Regions from separate parts of the Bacillus sp. AFS017336 genome, predicted to be linked through region 3. Evidence: predicted binding sites of a transcription regulator. Region 3 holds the regulator's gene; each other region holds the start of a gene.
The links. The regulator Rex, encoded in region 3, represses fermentation and respiration genes when NADH is low (regulators of the CRP and FNR family bind a similar motif). The targets are predictions, from matches to a motif close to TTGTGAAATATTTCACAA.
Positions count from the first base shown of each region.

Region 1: a site for Rex is predicted at 3,679-3,696, ahead of CN601_RS04220 (cytochrome ubiquinol oxidase subunit I). Genes of this name have one in related genera too.
Region 2: a site for Rex is predicted at 2,429-2,446, ahead of CN601_RS11295 (L-lactate dehydrogenase). Genes of this name have one in related genera too.

Region 1 covers NZ_NUCO01000009.1:143,511-149,452, forward strand. Annotated here, with positions in the region: gene CN601_RS04200 (amino acid ABC transporter permease) at 1-31, shown strand, start outside; gene CN601_RS04205 (amino acid ABC transporter ATP-binding protein) at 44-697, shown strand; gene CN601_RS26490 (hypothetical protein) at 726-944, shown strand; gene CN601_RS04215 (cytochrome d ubiquinol oxidase subunit II) at 1,198-2,214, opposite strand; gene CN601_RS04220 (cytochrome ubiquinol oxidase subunit I) at 2,266-3,597, opposite strand; gene CN601_RS04225 (MATE family efflux transporter) at 3,912-5,240, opposite strand; gene CN601_RS04230 (GIY-YIG nuclease family protein) at 5,300-5,668, opposite strand; gene CN601_RS04235 (DUF2087 domain-containing protein) at 5,691-5,942, opposite strand, start outside.
Region 2 covers NZ_NUCO01000020.1:231,825-237,766, reverse strand. Annotated here, with positions in the region: gene phoU (phosphate signaling complex protein PhoU) at 1-320, shown strand, start outside; gene CN601_RS11310 (nucleotidyltransferase family protein) at 429-1,415, shown strand; gene rpmG (50S ribosomal protein L33) at 1,501-1,650, shown strand; gene CN601_RS11300 (5-formyltetrahydrofolate cyclo-ligase) at 1,769-2,335, shown strand; gene CN601_RS11295 (L-lactate dehydrogenase) at 2,523-3,470, shown strand; gene CN601_RS11290 (M15 family metallopeptidase) at 3,646-4,371, shown strand; gene CN601_RS11285 (YqgQ family protein) at 4,476-4,679, shown strand; gene CN601_RS11280 (ROK family glucokinase) at 4,742-5,713, shown strand.
Region 3 covers NZ_NUCO01000149.1:9,728-15,669, reverse strand. Annotated here, with positions in the region: gene tsaD (tRNA (adenosine(37)-N6)-threonylcarbamoyltransferase complex transferase subunit TsaD) at 1-985, shown strand, start outside; gene CN601_RS25195 (ABC-F family ATP-binding cassette domain-containing protein) at 1,203-3,128, opposite strand; gene CN601_RS25190 (redox-sensing transcriptional repressor Rex) at 3,290-3,916, shown strand; gene CN601_RS25185 (CPBP family intramembrane glutamic endopeptidase) at 3,959-4,630, opposite strand; gene groES (co-chaperone GroES) at 4,904-5,188, shown strand; gene groL (chaperonin GroEL) at 5,247-5,942, shown strand, end outside.

The DNA.
Region 1 (5,942 bases), on a different contig from region 3:
TTTAGAAAATCGATATTCATATTATAAATAAGGAGAGACTTATATGTTAAAAGTAAATAACTTAACAAAACAGTTTAATAAACAAACAGTATTAAATGAAGTCTCTTTTGCAGTCAATAAAGGAGAAATCGTTACCCTTTTAGGACAATCTGGAGCTGGAAAAACAACAATTCTACGTTGCATTAATGGCTTGGAAGGTTTCGATGGTGGATCAATTGAAATAGATGGTCAAATCATTAAATCTAAAAAGGATCTCTTAAAAGTACGAAAAAACGTCGGTCTCGTTTTTCAAAACTATAATTTATTCCCTCACAAAACGGTGATCGAAAACATTATTGAAGCGCCAATGCTTGCACTAGGAATGAATAAAGAAGAAGCTATAAAAAGAGCGATTAGTTTACTAGAACAAGTTGGTCTTAGTGAGAAAGCAAACGCATATCCAAACGAATTATCAGGTGGTCAACAACAACGTGTAGCTATTGCTAGAGCATGTGCACTACAACCAAAAATTCTTTGCTTCGATGAACCTACTTCGGCTTTAGATCCTGAACTAACGAATGGCATTGCTGAGATTATGAAGAGTTTAGCAAAAGATGGAATGAGTATTCTAGTCATTACTCATGATATGGAGTTTGCAAAGAATGTCTCGACTCGCACTCTCCTTGTAAAAGAAGGAAAAGTTTTAGAAAGTGCCTAATTAAGGTGGCTACTAGATGATATTTTGAATGATTTTGCTTAGATTTACACTATTTTCTTATATTCAACGTACTAAAATTGTAAATCTAGGTAAAATCGACTTCATTTTAAGTGAATTTAGCTTCTTATTTGCAGCTTCACCTTTTTTATTTGCAGTTTTGATATTTTTAATTGCAGGTTCACGTAATTTATTTGCAGTTCTTCCATTTTTATTTGCAGTTCCATTAGTTTATTTGCACTTTTGCTAGATTTAATTGCAGTTTCACCCGATTTATTTGCACCTTCAACATCATTACTACCTAGGGAATTTATTTGCAGTTCTACTTCATTATTTGCACCACCATAAAAAAAGAGGCCACAATAAAATATTGCAAACCTCCCCACAAATCAATGAAAAAACTTACTAATAAAGGATAACCCCATTATTAAAGCGACGATAAAGCATAAAATAACTAAACGTTTTTCATGTTTATTTGAAGAGTGCATGTCATCTCCTCCGCTCTACTTTTTCCCTTGAATATATTCGGCATCAAATAAAAATAGTTTAAATAAGAATAGCAATGATGGTACCAGTAGGAGTAACCCTAATAAAAATACGGTTACTAGCATTGTTCCGGACGTTTGATTTGTATAGCCGTTATAGATTGTTATATATGGGTCTAAAATATATGGCAAGTGTGCTGCTCCGTAACCGAAAAATGCGAAGAAGAATTGGAGCATAACAAAGATAAAAGCTGTTCCGTAGTTTCGTTTTATTAAAATTAAAGTTGATGCAATCAGAAAGCAAATTAGTGAAAGTAAAAACATCCACCAATAATGGTTAATGATATTTTGATAAAACCTAGTATTGTTATCTCGTAATCCTACAAATACAAGGAAGCTTGATAGGATTGTTGGAACGGTCCAAAATAAGGCGTATTGTCGTAAAATTGCTAGAGCACTTTCATCCTTTGCTTTACTAGCGTAGTATGTTAAAAATGTTGCGCTAATATATAAAACTGAAATGATTGCAATGATTACAACACTCCATGAATAGATGCTTGTTAATAAATTTTTAGCTAAAAATTGAACGACTCCGTTTTTTTCAAAAATATACCCTCCACCAGAGATCGTTAGAACTGTACAAAGTGATGCAGGTATTAACAAGCCAGTCGCTCCGTATAGGAATAAATATACTTTATTATCCTTTGAACCGTAGTTTGAAAATGCGTAGAATGATCCTCTAATTGCTAACAGTACTAGTGAGATACTACCTGGGATTAATAAAGCTGTACCGTAGTAGAATGCAACACTTGGAAAGAATCCAATAATCCCTACAAAGAAAAATACAAAAAATACGTTGGTAATTTCCCAGACTGGTGATAAATATCTACTAATTAAATTACTTATTAAATGATCCTTCTTCGTAACCTTTCCGTAATAAGCAAAGAATCCTGCACCGAAGTCAATTGATGCAATGATGATATATCCATATAGGAATGTCCATAAAACGATTATTCCTAATAACTCAATATTCAAAGAAGCTCACCCTCCTATTCATCAGCTCTGTTCAAACTTATTTAACAAAGCCTATTTTTTTAAACGATATTGAAGTTCATCTTCGGGTGGATTATGAATGAACATTTTTCGAATTACGATTGTACAAAACACTCCTAAAAATACATACAATACAAAAAATAACCAAAACATTCCGCCTAGTCCTTTGGCTGTTGTGGCCCCTTCTGAAACCTTCATATATCCTCTTAATATCCATGGCTGACGGCCAACTTCAGCAATCATCCATCCTAGTTCGATATTAATCATCGCTAGGGGTCCGGTCATTGCTAGTCCACGTAATAGCCATTTATTGTGCATCCAATTTTTCTTTTTAATTGAAAATACAACAAAAATAAAGGTCATCGATATAATTAATCCAACAAAGGTCATCTTAATATCAAATAAATAATGTATGTATAAAGGTGGGGTCTCATCTTTTGGAAATTCATTTAAACCAATTACTGGTGCATTGAAATCTGAAAAAGATAAAAAGCTTAATAATTTAGGAATGCGAATTTCATATTTTACTTCATGGGTCTGATCGTCTAATGTTCCGAATAAGACAAAGTCTGCCCCTCTCTGTGTTTCAAAGTGCCATTCGATTGCAGCTAACTTTTCCGGTTGGTATTTAGCAAGAAATTTTGCTGAGACATCCCCTGTTATTCCAGTTAAAACGGCGAATATTAAGCCTAATGTAGCCGCTAATCGTAGACCTTTTCGTGTATATTCTGTATTCATTCCTCTTAATATTTGAATTGCAGCGATCGAAGTCAATATGAGAGCAGATGCAACATATGCAGTAACGATTACATGCAATGTTTTTGATGGTGCCGCTGGATTAAACATTGCGGCAATTGGATCGACCGTTTTAATTGCTCCATTTTTCAAGGTAAAACCTTGTGGCGTATTCATAAATGCATTTACGGTAGTGATAAAAAATGCTGACAAGGTCGAGCCTAATATAACGGGTAAAATAATTAGCCAATGATAAATAGGCTTTTTGAATCGATCCCAGGTATATAAATATATTCCAAGAAAGATTGCTTCAAAAAAGAAAGCAAATGTTTCCATAAATAACGGAAAACTAATAGCCTGACCTGCAATTCTCATAAAGCTCGGCCATAATAAAGATAGTTGTAGACCGATACACGTTCCAGTAACTACTCCAACTGCAACAGTAATGGTGTAGCCTCTAGCCCATCTCCTTGCCATTAACGAATAATGTGGGTCTTTTTTTAAAATCCCCAATCCCTCAGCAATCGCAATCATTAATGGGATCCCAACACCAATCGTTGCAAAAATAATGTGAAATACTAGTGTCATACTTGTTAGTAATCTACTGAGTGTGACATTATCCAACTCCATCTGCTATCCCCCCTACACTGTAATATCTTATTGTCCATTGGAATTAATTATTCTAAACAAATTTTTACTAATGTTACTATTTTGTGAAATTCATCACTCTATATACTTTTCATGTTCGCATCTATAAAAGTATGTTCCTCTAACAATAAAGGTATACGTTAAGTTACGGATTAAGAAGGGTGGAAATAAAGAAAGAAAAATTGGCGAAGACAGGCCATAGTTTTACTTTTGCCTGAATTAGAAACTACGTCTATTTTTCTTTCTAAACGGGAAAAAAACCACGAGAAATTATCTCGTGGTTTACGCCCTATATATTAATTTATTAATCGGACGATGCGTTTCTTTTTCCAAGAAAATTTGTAGTAAAAATAGTTTAGACAAAGGCCAACTATAAAGGCTGCCGGATATCCTACCCAAATTCCTTTCATTCCGAGATGTGTGTAATGAGACAATAGATAGGCTACTGGTACTTCAATACACCATATGACGAAAATGCTAATTAGAGTCGGCCAGAGAACTGCGCCGCTTGCTCGCATTGTTGACGTCAAAATAAATGAATGGCCAAGGATTAAATATCCCCATAAAGTGATCATTAATAAACTATTGGCAATGTGAACTGTACTTGCGTTTGTTAAAAATAAATTTAAAATCGGTTCTGAGAAAAGATAGGTTAATAAAATGACTATGCCACCAAGCACATAGTTAAGTAGTAATCCTATTTTAATAACTTGGTTTAATCGTTCAAACTGATTCGAACCAATTGACTGAGCAGCAAAAATTGAAACTGCAATACCAATACAGATTGACGGCATCTGAACATAGCTTAACAATTGATTTACTACCCCGTAAGAAGCTGTAGCATTTGATCCATAATGATTAACAAACGTAATAACGGCGATTTCTGAAATCGAAAGAAAAACCATATTTATACTAGTCGGTATACCAATTTTTAAAATTAATTTTAATAGTTCAAAATCCATTCGTAAATATTTTCTAATTGATGAATCAATTCTAAGAGGATGCTTCGTTTTAGATAAGTAAATAATTAGAACGATACATGTTAAAATCGTTGAAACAACTGATGCATACGCCGCTCCGTAAATTCCTAACCTCGGAATACCGATCCATCCAAATACTAAAGGCGGTAACAGAGCAACATTTAAAACTGTACTCAATACTAGAAAGTAAAATGGAGTTTTCGAATCTCCAATACCTCTCATGAGAGTCGTATAAACCATATAGATAAATAAAACCGGTATTGACCAAAATAAAATCGACGCATAATGACTACTTACATTAAGAATATTTTCAGGTGTCCCTATTAATTTAAGTAAATCTTCAATAAAAAGATTACCAATAATAGCTAAGGCGACAGCAAGAATTAAAGTAAAAGTAAGAGTCGTTCCAACAATTGCTTTTAACCTCTCATCAAACTTTGCTCCATATGCCTGACCGATTAAAATTGAACTACCAGATCCAATTCCAATAATAAAAGAAACCAAAAAGAAAAATATTGGAAAGAAAGCAGAAATTGCAGCTAGAGCATTTTCTCCTAGCCAATTCCCCACTATAATCATGCTAAAAACTTGGCCAATTGACTGCAGAATATTACTTAAAAGCAATGGAATTAGAAACAGAATCATAGGACGTAATAAAGTAAATTTTGTTACCTTTTGCCTATCGGGATTTATCTCTGATGTAATCAAGCTTGATCACCCTTACCATTAAATGAGTTATAACCTCGTTCACCGAACGGTTGCAGTTTTTCAAGCCATTTTTCCTCAAGCTTCTTTAAATCTCCCTTAATACCTAATGGACTAATATCTTCTTCTTTCAAAACCTCTAATTCCTCAAAAACAAATGATTCTTTACCATATTCATTCCATTCTTGTTGAAGAGCTTGATTTGTACAAGACCCTGCCTCTAATTCAAATTTCTTTCCATTTATTGTTTTTAAATTTTTAGTACTTACAATAAATATTTTTTCATTTTTAACATTCCTAATTTGGTATATTCCTGCTTGCACTTTCGTTTCTTTATACTGCATTTTTAATTCTTTTTTCCTACTCATTTCATAACAATCCTTTCTTTTACTAAACTTTTAGCCAATAGCTACTTCCATCTGCCTTACGATCAATAAATCCATACTCAATTAAATATCTTCTTAATATGACATAGTCATGGTAAATAGCTGTTAGTACCGCATTTATCTCTTTTTCTGTATATGACTTATTTGGTGAAAATCTTTTAGCGATTTCTCTCAAAACAACAAGTTTTTGTTTTTCCTTTAATGGAAATTTTGTTAATGGGCCATCCACGCCTTCAGGAAAATATTTTTTTAAACT
Region 2 (5,942 bases), on a different contig from region 3:
AAAACTTACCTATAGAAAATATCGAAAAGATGCATGAACTTGGTTTAGATATGTTAACAAAAGCTTCAGAAGCATACCGAACTGAAGATTTACAAGCTGCAAAAGAGATTGGTGAAATTGACGATCTAGTTGATGAGTTATATGGAACGACTGTACGAAATTTAATGTCAAGTATTGTTGAGTCGCCTGAGCATGTCGCAAATATTTTGCAAATGGCATTCATTTGTAGATATCTTGAAAGAATTGCAGATTATGCAACTAATATTGCAGAGAACATTTACTATTTAGTAAAAGGTAAGCATTATTTATTAAATCAATAAAATAATAAAAGGGTGTTCAGTTCATATTTTACTGGACGCCCTTTTGTCATATTTATGTAATATTAAGCATACTTCTTTAACTAGTATAACATTTTGGGGTGGTAACAAATGAAGGTTGTTATTTTAGCTGGAGGATACGGTCAAAGGCTTTTACCAATTACTAACAACATTCCTAAACCACTATTACCAATCGCAAATAGAGCGGCAATTGAGCATTTATTATTACATCTAACAAGATTGGGGTTTAATGAGTTTATAATTCAGCTTCATTATATGTCCCAAGCCATAATTGAAACAATTAACGCGATGAAATTAAAAAATGTTTCAATTGATTATATTATAGAAGAAAAAAGCTTAGGCTCAGCTGGTTGTTTGCGATTATCTAAGCATTTTCTCAATGAGCCCTTTCTATTAGTGAATGGTGATATTTTATTTGATGGAGAAATTAGAGACTCATTAAAGAATCATTTAGAAAATAAGAGTAAATTTTCTATGTTTGTAAAACAAGTTGAAAATTGTGGATCTTATGGAAATGTAAAAGTGAAAAATGGACAAATAATCGATTTTATTGAGAAGCCTAATGAGGGTAGTGAAATTAGTAAACTAGTAAATACCGGGATTTATATTATGAGTCCGGAATTATTATTTCAAATTCCAGAAAATCGATATTTTGACATTAGTAATGACTTAATCCCTTTGATGTTAAAAAATAATATTAGTATGAATGCTTATCATTTAGAAGGTTACTGGATTGATTATGGGACTCCTAGACGCTTTGCAAAGCTAAATGTAGATTGGATTGAAGAAAAATTAAACTTGCCTATTCCGGCCGTTCAAATATTACCACGAATTTTTTTAGGTGAGCATGTAACGATTAATAATAATGTAAAGATTGTTTCTCCAGTAATTATTGGCAATGATGTTACAATCGAAGAAAACTGTGTAATTGGTCCGTACGTATCAATTAGCTCAAATATTAGAATCGATCAGGGGAGCGTTTTACAGCATCAAGCAGTCTTTCAAAAATATACTCTGAATTATGAAAATAAATTTGTACATAATTCAATAAAAAAAAAATCAAAAGAAATGCAATGAATCAATAAAAAGTATGGAAATTATCTTGAAAGAATGTTATTATATACAAGTCTGATTATGTCACTATGTCAGGAGGGAAAATAAAATGCGCGTAAATATTACTTTAGCATGTACAGAATGCGGAGATCGTAACTACATCACTACTAAAAATAAACGTAATAACCCAGACCGTCTTGAGCTTAAAAAATATTGCCCAAGACTTAAAAAAGTTACAGTTCATCGCGAAACAAAATAAACAGTAGGAATTTTCCTACTGTTTTTTTTTATATAAAAATTTATAATCTAATTAGAAACGTCATTTTAATATTTAATCCTATTGATAGAAACTTTAATCCTGACCTTAGGAGGCCATAATGGAAAAAAAAGACATTAGAAATAATATGATGAAAAATTTGAAAAATATTTCAGTATTAGACAGAGAGAAAAAGTCGAAGCAAATAATAGAAACATTATTTAGTACAAAACAATTAAAGGATGCAAACATAATTGCAACAACGATGCCGATGGAGCACGAGATAAATACTAAGTATTTAATAGCTACTTGTTGGAATGAGAATAAATCGGTTGTTGTACCGAAATGTAATCACAAAACAAGAGAAATGGATTTTTATAAAATCAGTTCGTTTGAAGATTTAAAAGAAGGCTATTTTGGTATACAGGAGCCGATTGAAGAAAATTGCGAGAAAATAGAAAAGGAACAGATTGATTTAGTAATTGTTCCTGGAGTAGCATACACATTAAAAGGAGAACGATTAGGCTATGGCGGCGGTTATTACGATCGCTACTTAGAAGACTATAATAAGCCTCTTTTAGCTTTAGCGTATGATATTCAAATCGTTAATGAGCTACCAACAGAAAAACATGACATTAAAATACCTTTCATCATAACAGAATCAGAAATAATACAAGCTTTCCAATAAGTGCATAAAGCGACACCTTTTGTTTAAAATAAATGATGAATTAAACCGCTATTCCTTAAAGAAAATTTGTTTTTAATGTTTATTGTAACAAATTTGTAAAATGTTTCACAAACTTTAAGCGGATATACATATATAATATAAAAGTCCCAATCACTTACACTTTTATAACACTAATGAGGTGGATTTAATGTTACAAAAAGAAATTAATCGAGTCGCACTTATTGGTACAGGCGCAGTTGGAGCGAGTTATGCTTTTGGAATGTTAAACAAAGGTATTGCCGAAGAATTAGTTATGATCGACTTAAACAAAGATAAAGCAGAAGGAGACGCGATGGATTTAAGTCATTGTTTACCTTTTGTCAGTTCTAGAACAAAAATCTGGGCTGGAGATTATAGTGATTGTAAAGATGCTGGCTTAGTCGTTATTACAGCTGGAGCTGCACAAAAGCCTGGAGAAACACGACTAGATTTAGTGGTGAAAAATTGCTCGATTTTTAAAGGTATCGTTGGAGAGATTATGGCTTCTGGTTTTGACGGTATCTTTTTAATCGCTACGAATCCAGTTGATATATTAACTTATGCAACCTGGAAATACTCGGGATTACCGAAAGAAAGAGTAATCGGATCAGGTACTAGTTTAGATACTGCACGTTTTAGATATATGCTAGGAGATTATTTTAATGTTGATTCAAGAAATATCCATGGATATATAATAGGTGAACACGGGGATAGTGAACTTCCTGTTTGGTCACAAACAACTGTTGGTACTTCACCAGTGCACCATGTTTTAAAGAAAAATCCGAAATATAGTCAAAGAGAGCTTGATGAAATCTTTTTAAATACACGTGATGCTGCATATCATATTATTAAGAAGAAAGGTGCAACATACTACGGTATTGGAATGGGATTAGTTAGGTTAACTAAAGCAATACTTGAAAATGAAAATAGTATTATTACTGTTTCAGCATATTTAGAAGGTCAATATGGAGAAAATGATATTTATATCGGTGTTCCAGCGGTTTTAAATAGAGGCGGAATTCGTGAAATCGTCGAATTAGATTTAAATGAATTAGAACAACGACAATTTAAAAATTCAGTTGAGACATTAAGAAAAACGATGGAACCTATTTTGTAAGCAGTACGAAAAAACCTCTTTCAATTGAAAGAGGTCTTTTTATAGAAAAAGAAGAATAATTTCATTAACGTGTAATTTGAAAGAGATTCTATCTTCTAATATTGTTAAGTTAACGATAACTGTTCAGAGGGAGGCTGTTTTGAAAAAAATAAATCGAAAGTTCGTCTTGTTATTAATGGTATTAATCACAATTGTTGGACTAGCTCTTTTTATTAGGAACCAAAATAGTGTAAACAATGAACCTCAAACAAATGAAGCAAAACGTTCACTGGTGTTCCCAAATTATAATCATACAGCTATAGAAGCTGAGAATGGCTTATTAGAGGTCACAAATCCTAAATCAGATTTAGTATTAGTGAATAAAGAAAGAAAGCTTCCAGATGGATATGGACCGCCTGATTTAATTTATCCCATTGTTCCGTTACATGGTGTTAGTAAAGATAAAACTTTAATGAGAAAAGAAGCAGGCCATGCATTAGAAAAATTATTTGAAAAAGCTGAATCAGATGGTATTGAACTGACACCAGTTTCCGCATACCGTTCTTTTGAAAGACAAAAAAGCTTATATAATTATTATGTACAAATTCATGGAGAAGATTGGACACAATCCTTTAGTGCTGTTCCCGGTACAAGTGAACATCAAACTGGATTAGCAATTGATGTATCGTCGCCAAACTTTGGAAATAAGCTAGAGCAGGGATTTGGAAAAACAAAGGAAGGGATATGGTTGGCAAAGCATGCACATGAATGTGGGTTTGTCATTCGTTATCCAGAAGATAAGGTTGAAATGACAGGATATGACTATGAACCATGGCATATAAGATATGTAGGAATCAAATACGCAACCTATCTTTATAAAAATAATTTAGTTTTAGAAGAAGTCATGAAACCAAATCATTAAATACTTAAATAATATATGATTGTTTGGTATTTCACATTGACGAGTAACTGTTTCCAACTTATACTAATTACATATTTAGAAAGATTAAATAGTAGGAGTTAAAAATGAAATCCGTATATGATATTCAACAATTTCTAAAGAATTATGGCACCTTTATATATACAGGTGATCGATTAGCAGACTTGATGTTAATGCAAGATGAGCTTAAAGAGTTATTTTTGGCAAATATTTTAGATATAAAAGATTTACAAGTGGCAACGTTGATCTTAAAAAAAGAGATGGATGTAATTAAAAATAAGACGGTTTGAAGAAAATCGTTTTTTTTTAGGATCGAATTGCAAGCGATTTCACAACGGAGGGAGAAGGCAAAATGGATAAAATGATTGTAGGCGTAGATTTAGGTGGGACAAGTATTAAATTGGCATTATTAACAGATAACGGGGAATTCATAGATAAATGGGAAGTGCCAACTGATAAATCAGATAGTGGTAAGCATATTCCAAAAACAATAACGATCGCGATTGAAGAAAAGCTAAACCAAATGAATAAAACAAAAGAAGATATAGCTGGAATCGGTATTGGTGCACCAGGTTCAGTTCGCCTTGAAGATGGATTAATATTTGCAGCAGTAAATTTAGGGTGGGTTAATTTTCCTTTAAAAGAAATTTTAGAAAAGGAATCTGGTATTCCCGTAATTGTTGATAATGATGCAAATATAGCTGCAGTAGGGGAAATGTGGAAGGGTGCTGGAAACGGTGCTAAAGACGTTGTAATGGTGACGTTAGGAACAGGTGTCGGCGGTGGCGTAATTGTAAATGGAGATGTAGCACACGGAATTAGTGGATCTGCAGGTGAAATTGGTCATATAACTGTTCAACTTGAAAATGGAGTACTTTGCAATTGTGGTAAAAGGGGTTGTTTAGAAACAATTTCTTCAGCTACTGGTATTGCAAGAATCGCAAACGAAAAATTACAAAATACGACAAAAGAGACGGTTTTAAAGGAAATTGCAAATGGGTCCCAAATTACAACTAAGGATGTATTTGAAGCTTATTCAAAAGGTGATGAGGTCGCAGAAGAAATTGTTAATCATGTAATGCGATATCTTGCTCTAGTCTTAGCTGGAGTAGGGAATACATTAAATCCAGAAAATATTATTATTGGCGGCGGAGTGTCAAATGCAGGAGAATTGTTATTGAAACCATTAAAAAGATATTTTGACGAATTTGCATTTACGACAGTTCGTGATTCGACAAAACTTTCAATTGCTAAATTAGGTAACGATGCAGGAGCAATTGGTGCAGCATATTTAGTGAAAAAGTTTATTACTAATGAAATTTAACTTAAATTTAAGGTGCTTCTAATTGAAGTACCTTATTATGTTTATTGTATTGAATTGAAAAAAAAATTAGTTATTTGACGACTGAACCAGTTTATGATAAATTGAATGACGTTAGAAAAAAACCTAAAGGTTACGTCAAATGATTTCTTACAATAATTCATACGATAAATACAATTAGTAGCTAATGATTGTATGAATCATTTAAAAATTCTTGGTAATAAATACCAAT
Region 3 (5,942 bases):
AAGTTGTGATGAAACCTCAGCAGCTATTATTAAAAATGGTAATGAAATTCTAAGTAATGTAGTAGCAACACAGATCGATATACACAAACGTTTTGGTGGAGTAGTACCTGAAGTCGCTTCAAGATTACATGTTGAGCAAATAACGGTGGTAATTGAAGAAGCGATGGAGCAAGCACAGATTAACTATGAGGATTTAGCTGCCATTGCTGTTACAGAGGGTCCAGGACTAGTAGGTGCATTACTAATTGGAGTAAATGCTGCAAAAGCAATTGCCTTTGCTCATGGATTACCTCTAATAGGTGTTCACCACATTGCAGGTCATATATATGCCAATCAACTAGTACAGCCTTTACAATATCCACTATTAGCTTTAGTAGTTTCTGGTGGGCATACAGAGCTTGTTTATATGAAGGAAGATGGCGTTTTTGAAGTAATAGGAGAAACACGAGACGACGCGGCAGGTGAGGCCTATGATAAGGTTGCTAGAACGCTTAAATTGCCTTATCCAGGTGGTCCACACATCGATCGTCTAGCACAAGAAGGAACGGCAAATATTCCATTTCCTAGAGCTTGGTTAGAAGAAGGTAGTTATGATTTTAGCTTTAGTGGTTTAAAGTCAGCAGTTATTAATTATATGCACAATGCTGAACAAAGAGGTGAGGAAGTGTCGCCAGCTAATGTAGCTGCCAGCTTCCAAGCAAGTGTAATTGAAGTAATTGTTTCAAAAACGATTAAAGCTGCAAAAGAATATGATGTGAAACAAGTTTTATTAGCAGGTGGAGTAGCAGCTAATAAAGGATTAAGAGCTTCATTACAAAATGAGATGAATGACTTAAATGATATAGAATTAATTATACCGCCATTATCACTTTGTACAGATAATGCAGCGATGATCGGTGCAGCTGCTTTTATCAGATTGAAGCAAGGGAAACTAGGTAATTTGGCACTAAACGGTAACCCTGGCTTAGATTTAGAGAATATGTAAAAAGTACTTATTCACAATTTTTTTAATAAAATGTGGATAAGTACTTTTTCTTTGTTAAAAACTTATTAAACCTTGTGCACAAAAATGTGTATAACATTGCTGTTTTTCTGTGGATAATGTGTATAAACCTGTGTAAAAGCTAAAATATAGCAAAAGTTATGTGGATAAAAATGTAGATAAGAAAAAACGGATAGCAATCAGCATATCCGTTTAATCATTACTCTTGTAAGTTTTCCCATTCTTCCATTAGGTCTATTAACTTAGCTTCTAAATCATTTTTCTTACTTGTTAATTCGTGTACTAATTGAAAGTCTCCGTAAACTTCTGGTTTGCATAGTTCTAGTTCGATTGTTTCTATATCAAGCTCAAATTGCGAGATATTGCTTTCGATCTCCTCAATACGACGCTGAGTTTGACGAAGTTTTTTCTTTAATTCTTTGTCTTGTTGATAATCAGAAACTGGTTGAGATGATTGTTTAACTTGTGTTAACATAACTTCTTTTTCAGCTTGTTCTTTCTCATATGCTTCGTTTTTCTTAAATTGGTAATAGTCATAATCACCTAGATAAATTGATAATCCTTCTTTTGCTAGTTCGAAAGTTTTTGTGGATAATCTGTTCATAAAATAACGATCATGTGATACAAACAAAATAGTCCCAGGATAATCTAATAAAGCATTTTCTAAAACTTCTTTACTATCTAAATCCAAATGGTTGGTAGGCTCATCAAGAATTAGAAAATTAGCTTTTTTCATCATAAGTTTTGCTAATGCTAATCTTGCTTTTTCTCCACCGCTTAAAGAGGTAACGATTTTAGTCACATCATCGCCAGAAAATAAAAAATTCCCTAATATTGTTCGAATCTCTTGTTCAGGCTTTAATGGATAATCATCCCAAAGTTCATCTAATACTCTTTTGTTAGATGTAAGCTTAGCTTGCTCCTGGTCATAATAACCGACCGAAACATTTGCACCAAAATCAATTGTTCCTTGTAATTTATTTAAATCACCAATAATCGTCTTAAGTAATGTCGACTTTCCAACACCGTTTGGACCGACTAGTGCAACACTATCTCCTCGGTTCAATACAAACTTCATTGTTTGATCAATTGTAGGGATGCGGTTATATCCAATAAATAAATCTTGTATTGAAAGGACGTCATTTCCACTTTGTTTTTCAATTGCAAATGAAAAATTAGCTGAAGAATCTTCTCCAAGTGGCTTGTCTAATCGAACCATTCTGTCGAGCTGTTTTCTACGACTTTGTGCTCTTTTTGTAGTTGAGGCACGTGCAATATTACGTTGTACAAAATCTTCAAGCTTAGAGATTTCTTCTTGTTGTTTTTCGAACTGTTTAAGCTCTTGCTCATATTGAGCAGCTTTTAAATCAAGATATTTACTATAGTTCCCAACAAAACGTTGATGCCTACGATTAGATATTTCATAAACAATATTTACAACTTGATCAAGGAAATATCGATCGTGGGATACAATTAATACCGCACCAGGATAAGATTGTAAATAACGCTCTAACCAACTAAGTGTATCAATATCCAAGTGATTTGTAGGCTCATCCAGTATTAATAGATCAGGCTTTGTTAATAATAGTTTACCTAAAGCAAGTCTTGTTTTTTGCCCACCGCTTAACGAAGAAATTTTTGTTTCGTAATCTTCATTACTGAAACCTAAGCCGCTAATAATTGAACGAATATCTGCTTCAAACTGATAACCGCCGTTTTCTTTGAATGTATATTGAAGATGATCATATTCATTCATTATCTTGTCATAAACAGGCTGATTAGAATAGACTTCTTCTTGAGTCATTTTTACTTCTAATTTTCTCATATTTTCCTGCATCTCAACTAAATGATTAAAAACAGAATAATATTCTTCCCATATCGTTTGATCACTTTGTAATCCAGTATTTTGGGCTAGGTAGCCTACAGTAACGTCCTTAGGCTTATTTATCTCGCCTCCGTCGTAAGACAATTCACCAGCTATTATTTTGAGTAATGTAGATTTTCCTGCGCCATTACGACCAACAATCGCAACTCGATCATTCGTTTGAACTTCTAATTTTATATTTGAAAGAATAATGTCACTACCAAAATACTTTGAGACATTATTTACTTGTAAAAGAATCATGGATAACACCTCATTGCAAAATTTTTTATCTGAGTAACTGTAGACTGTCAAAATTCTTAAATATAGTGTATATTTTACATTAGAACAAGTACTTTATTACTAAAGTAAAGCTAAATTACACACCATAGTAAAAAGAATTACAGTAAGTGGGGGATTAAAAAATGGACTCGGAACAAATTAAAATTCCACAAGCTACTGCTAAACGTCTACCTTTATATTACCGTTTTATAAAGAATTTGTCTTTATCAGGTAAACAAAGAGTTTCTTCAGCAGAGTTAAGTGAAGCAGTAAAGGTAGATTCCGCTACGATTAGAAGAGATTTTTCTTATTTTGGAGCACTTGGAAAAAAAGGATATGGATATAACGTAAATTACTTATTAACTTTTTTCTCGAAAGCGCTTAACCAACATGAAGTGATGAAAGTTGCATTAATTGGTGTAGGTAATTTAGGGACTGCATTCTTACACTATAATTTTATAAAAAATAATAATACTAAAATTGAAATGGCATTTGATATTGATCCAAATAAGATTGGAACTGAAATTGGTGGAGTACCTGTCTATAATTTAGATAATTTAGAAGACGTAATGAATGATGATATTCAAATCGTTATTTTAACTGTACCTGCACCTGTAGCTCAATCAATAGCAGATCGATTAAATGGAAAAAATATAAGAGGAATCTTAAATTTTACTCCTGCTCGAATTAGTGTACCAGAACATATTCGTATTCATCATATAGACCTAGCGGTTGAACTACAAACATTGGCATATTTTTTACAACAATAAAATTAGATTAATTTAAAAACCCCCAAAATATTGGGGGTTTCTTTAATGTAAATTTAACTGCTGAAAAACTACAAATGTGTTCATTAACATATGTGTTAAAATTGGAACGATAATTGAATTTGTACGTTTGTATAAATAACAAAATACGAAACCAATTAGGAAGTAAGATAAAAAGAATGGTAAGTCGCCATGCATAAACGAAAATATTGCTGAACTAATCCCAGCAGAAATAATAAATGGTAAGCGATTATAAAGCCTTTTGAAAATGATTCGGCGGAAAATTATCTCTTCTAATATCGGTGCTACTAGACTTGGTATGATAATAAATGCAGGATTCAGTTTAGCAATATTTAAGATATTTTGAGTATTTTCAGAGCCTGTATGTAAATTGAATACATAAATTAAAATGATATTACACACAATTTGAGTTGCCATCGTAATGAAGTAACCTAAAATTACCCAATTTAATATTGTACGATAGTTATGCTTAAAATTCTTAATTCCTTCAAAAATGGGCTTATGTAATAAAATCAGTATAATAATTAAACCAGTTATGAAGCTAATACAACTCCATAAGGCCACCGCTTCAAGGGAAGCAGTCTTCTTTTCCACTCCAGCGTATAAATTACTATTTAATAAATAGGGAACCCCAAATGCCGCCGAATATTGAATAACAGCATAAGTTAAGATAATCAATAAATCTCTAGTTTTCAATAAGATAGCTCCTTTGTGTTGATATTTTTCATAACCCAAAGGTTGATAACAACATGTACATTATTTTACTCGTTTCTTTAGTTTCTTAAAAGAAATTTTCGTTTTTTATTTTACATTTAATTGTAAAGATAAAACTGATTATATTTCGACAAGAAAAGTGCCTGCTTCAGACTTGCAAAATTTTTTGATATTATTTAAACTAATAATTGTGTTAGCACTCAATATTAATGAGTGCTAAAAAATAATGATTTGATTATTGAGGAGGTATTACACATGTTAAAGCCATTAGGTGATCGTGTTGTAATTGAGCTTGTTGAGTCTGAAGAAAAAACTGCTAGCGGTATCGTGTTACCAGGTAGTGCACAAGAAAAGCCACAAGAAGGCAAAGTTGTTGCAGTAGGTACTGGACGTGTACTTGAAAATGGTGAGCGCATTGCTTTAGAAGTATCTGTAGGTGACCGCATTATCTTCTCTAAATACTCAGGTACAGAAGTTAAGTACGGTGGTACTGAATACCTAGTACTTCGCGAAAACGATATTCTTGCAATCATAGGTTAATAAAATAAAATACTTAAATTAAAAAATAAATTTTTTATATTATAAGGAGGTCATTTCAATGGCTAAGGACATTAGATTTGGTGAAGAAGCTCGTCGCGCAATGTTACGTGGTGTAGACGCTTTAGCTGATGCTGTAAAAGTAACATTAGGACCAAAAGGACGTAACGTAGTTCTTGAGAAAAAATTCGGTTCTCCATTAATTACAAATGACGGTGTTACAATCGCAAAAGAAATCGAATTAGAAGATGCATTCGAAAACATGGGTGCAAAATTAGTTGCAGAAGTTGCTAGCAAAACGAACGAGATTGCTGGGGACGGTACAACTACTGCGACAGTTTTAGCGCAAGCTATGATTCGTGAAGGTCTTAAAAACGTAACTGCTGGTGCAAACCCAATGGGTATCCGTAAAGGTATCGAAAAAGCAGTTGCTGTAGCAATTGAAGAATTAAAAACAATCTCTAAACCAATTGAAGGTAAAGAGTCAATCGCACAGGTTGCTGCAATTTCTTCAGCAGATCCAGAAGTAGGACAATTAATCGCTGAAGCAATGGAGCGCGTAGGTAACGACGGTGTTATTACACTTGAAGAATCTAAAGGCTTCACAACTGAATTAGAAGTAGTAGAAGGTATGCAATTTGACCGTGGATACTCTTCACCATACATGGTTACAAATTCAGAGAAAATGGTTGCTGAATTAGAAAATCCATATATCTTAATTACAGATAAAAAAGTAACAAATATTCAAGAAATCTTA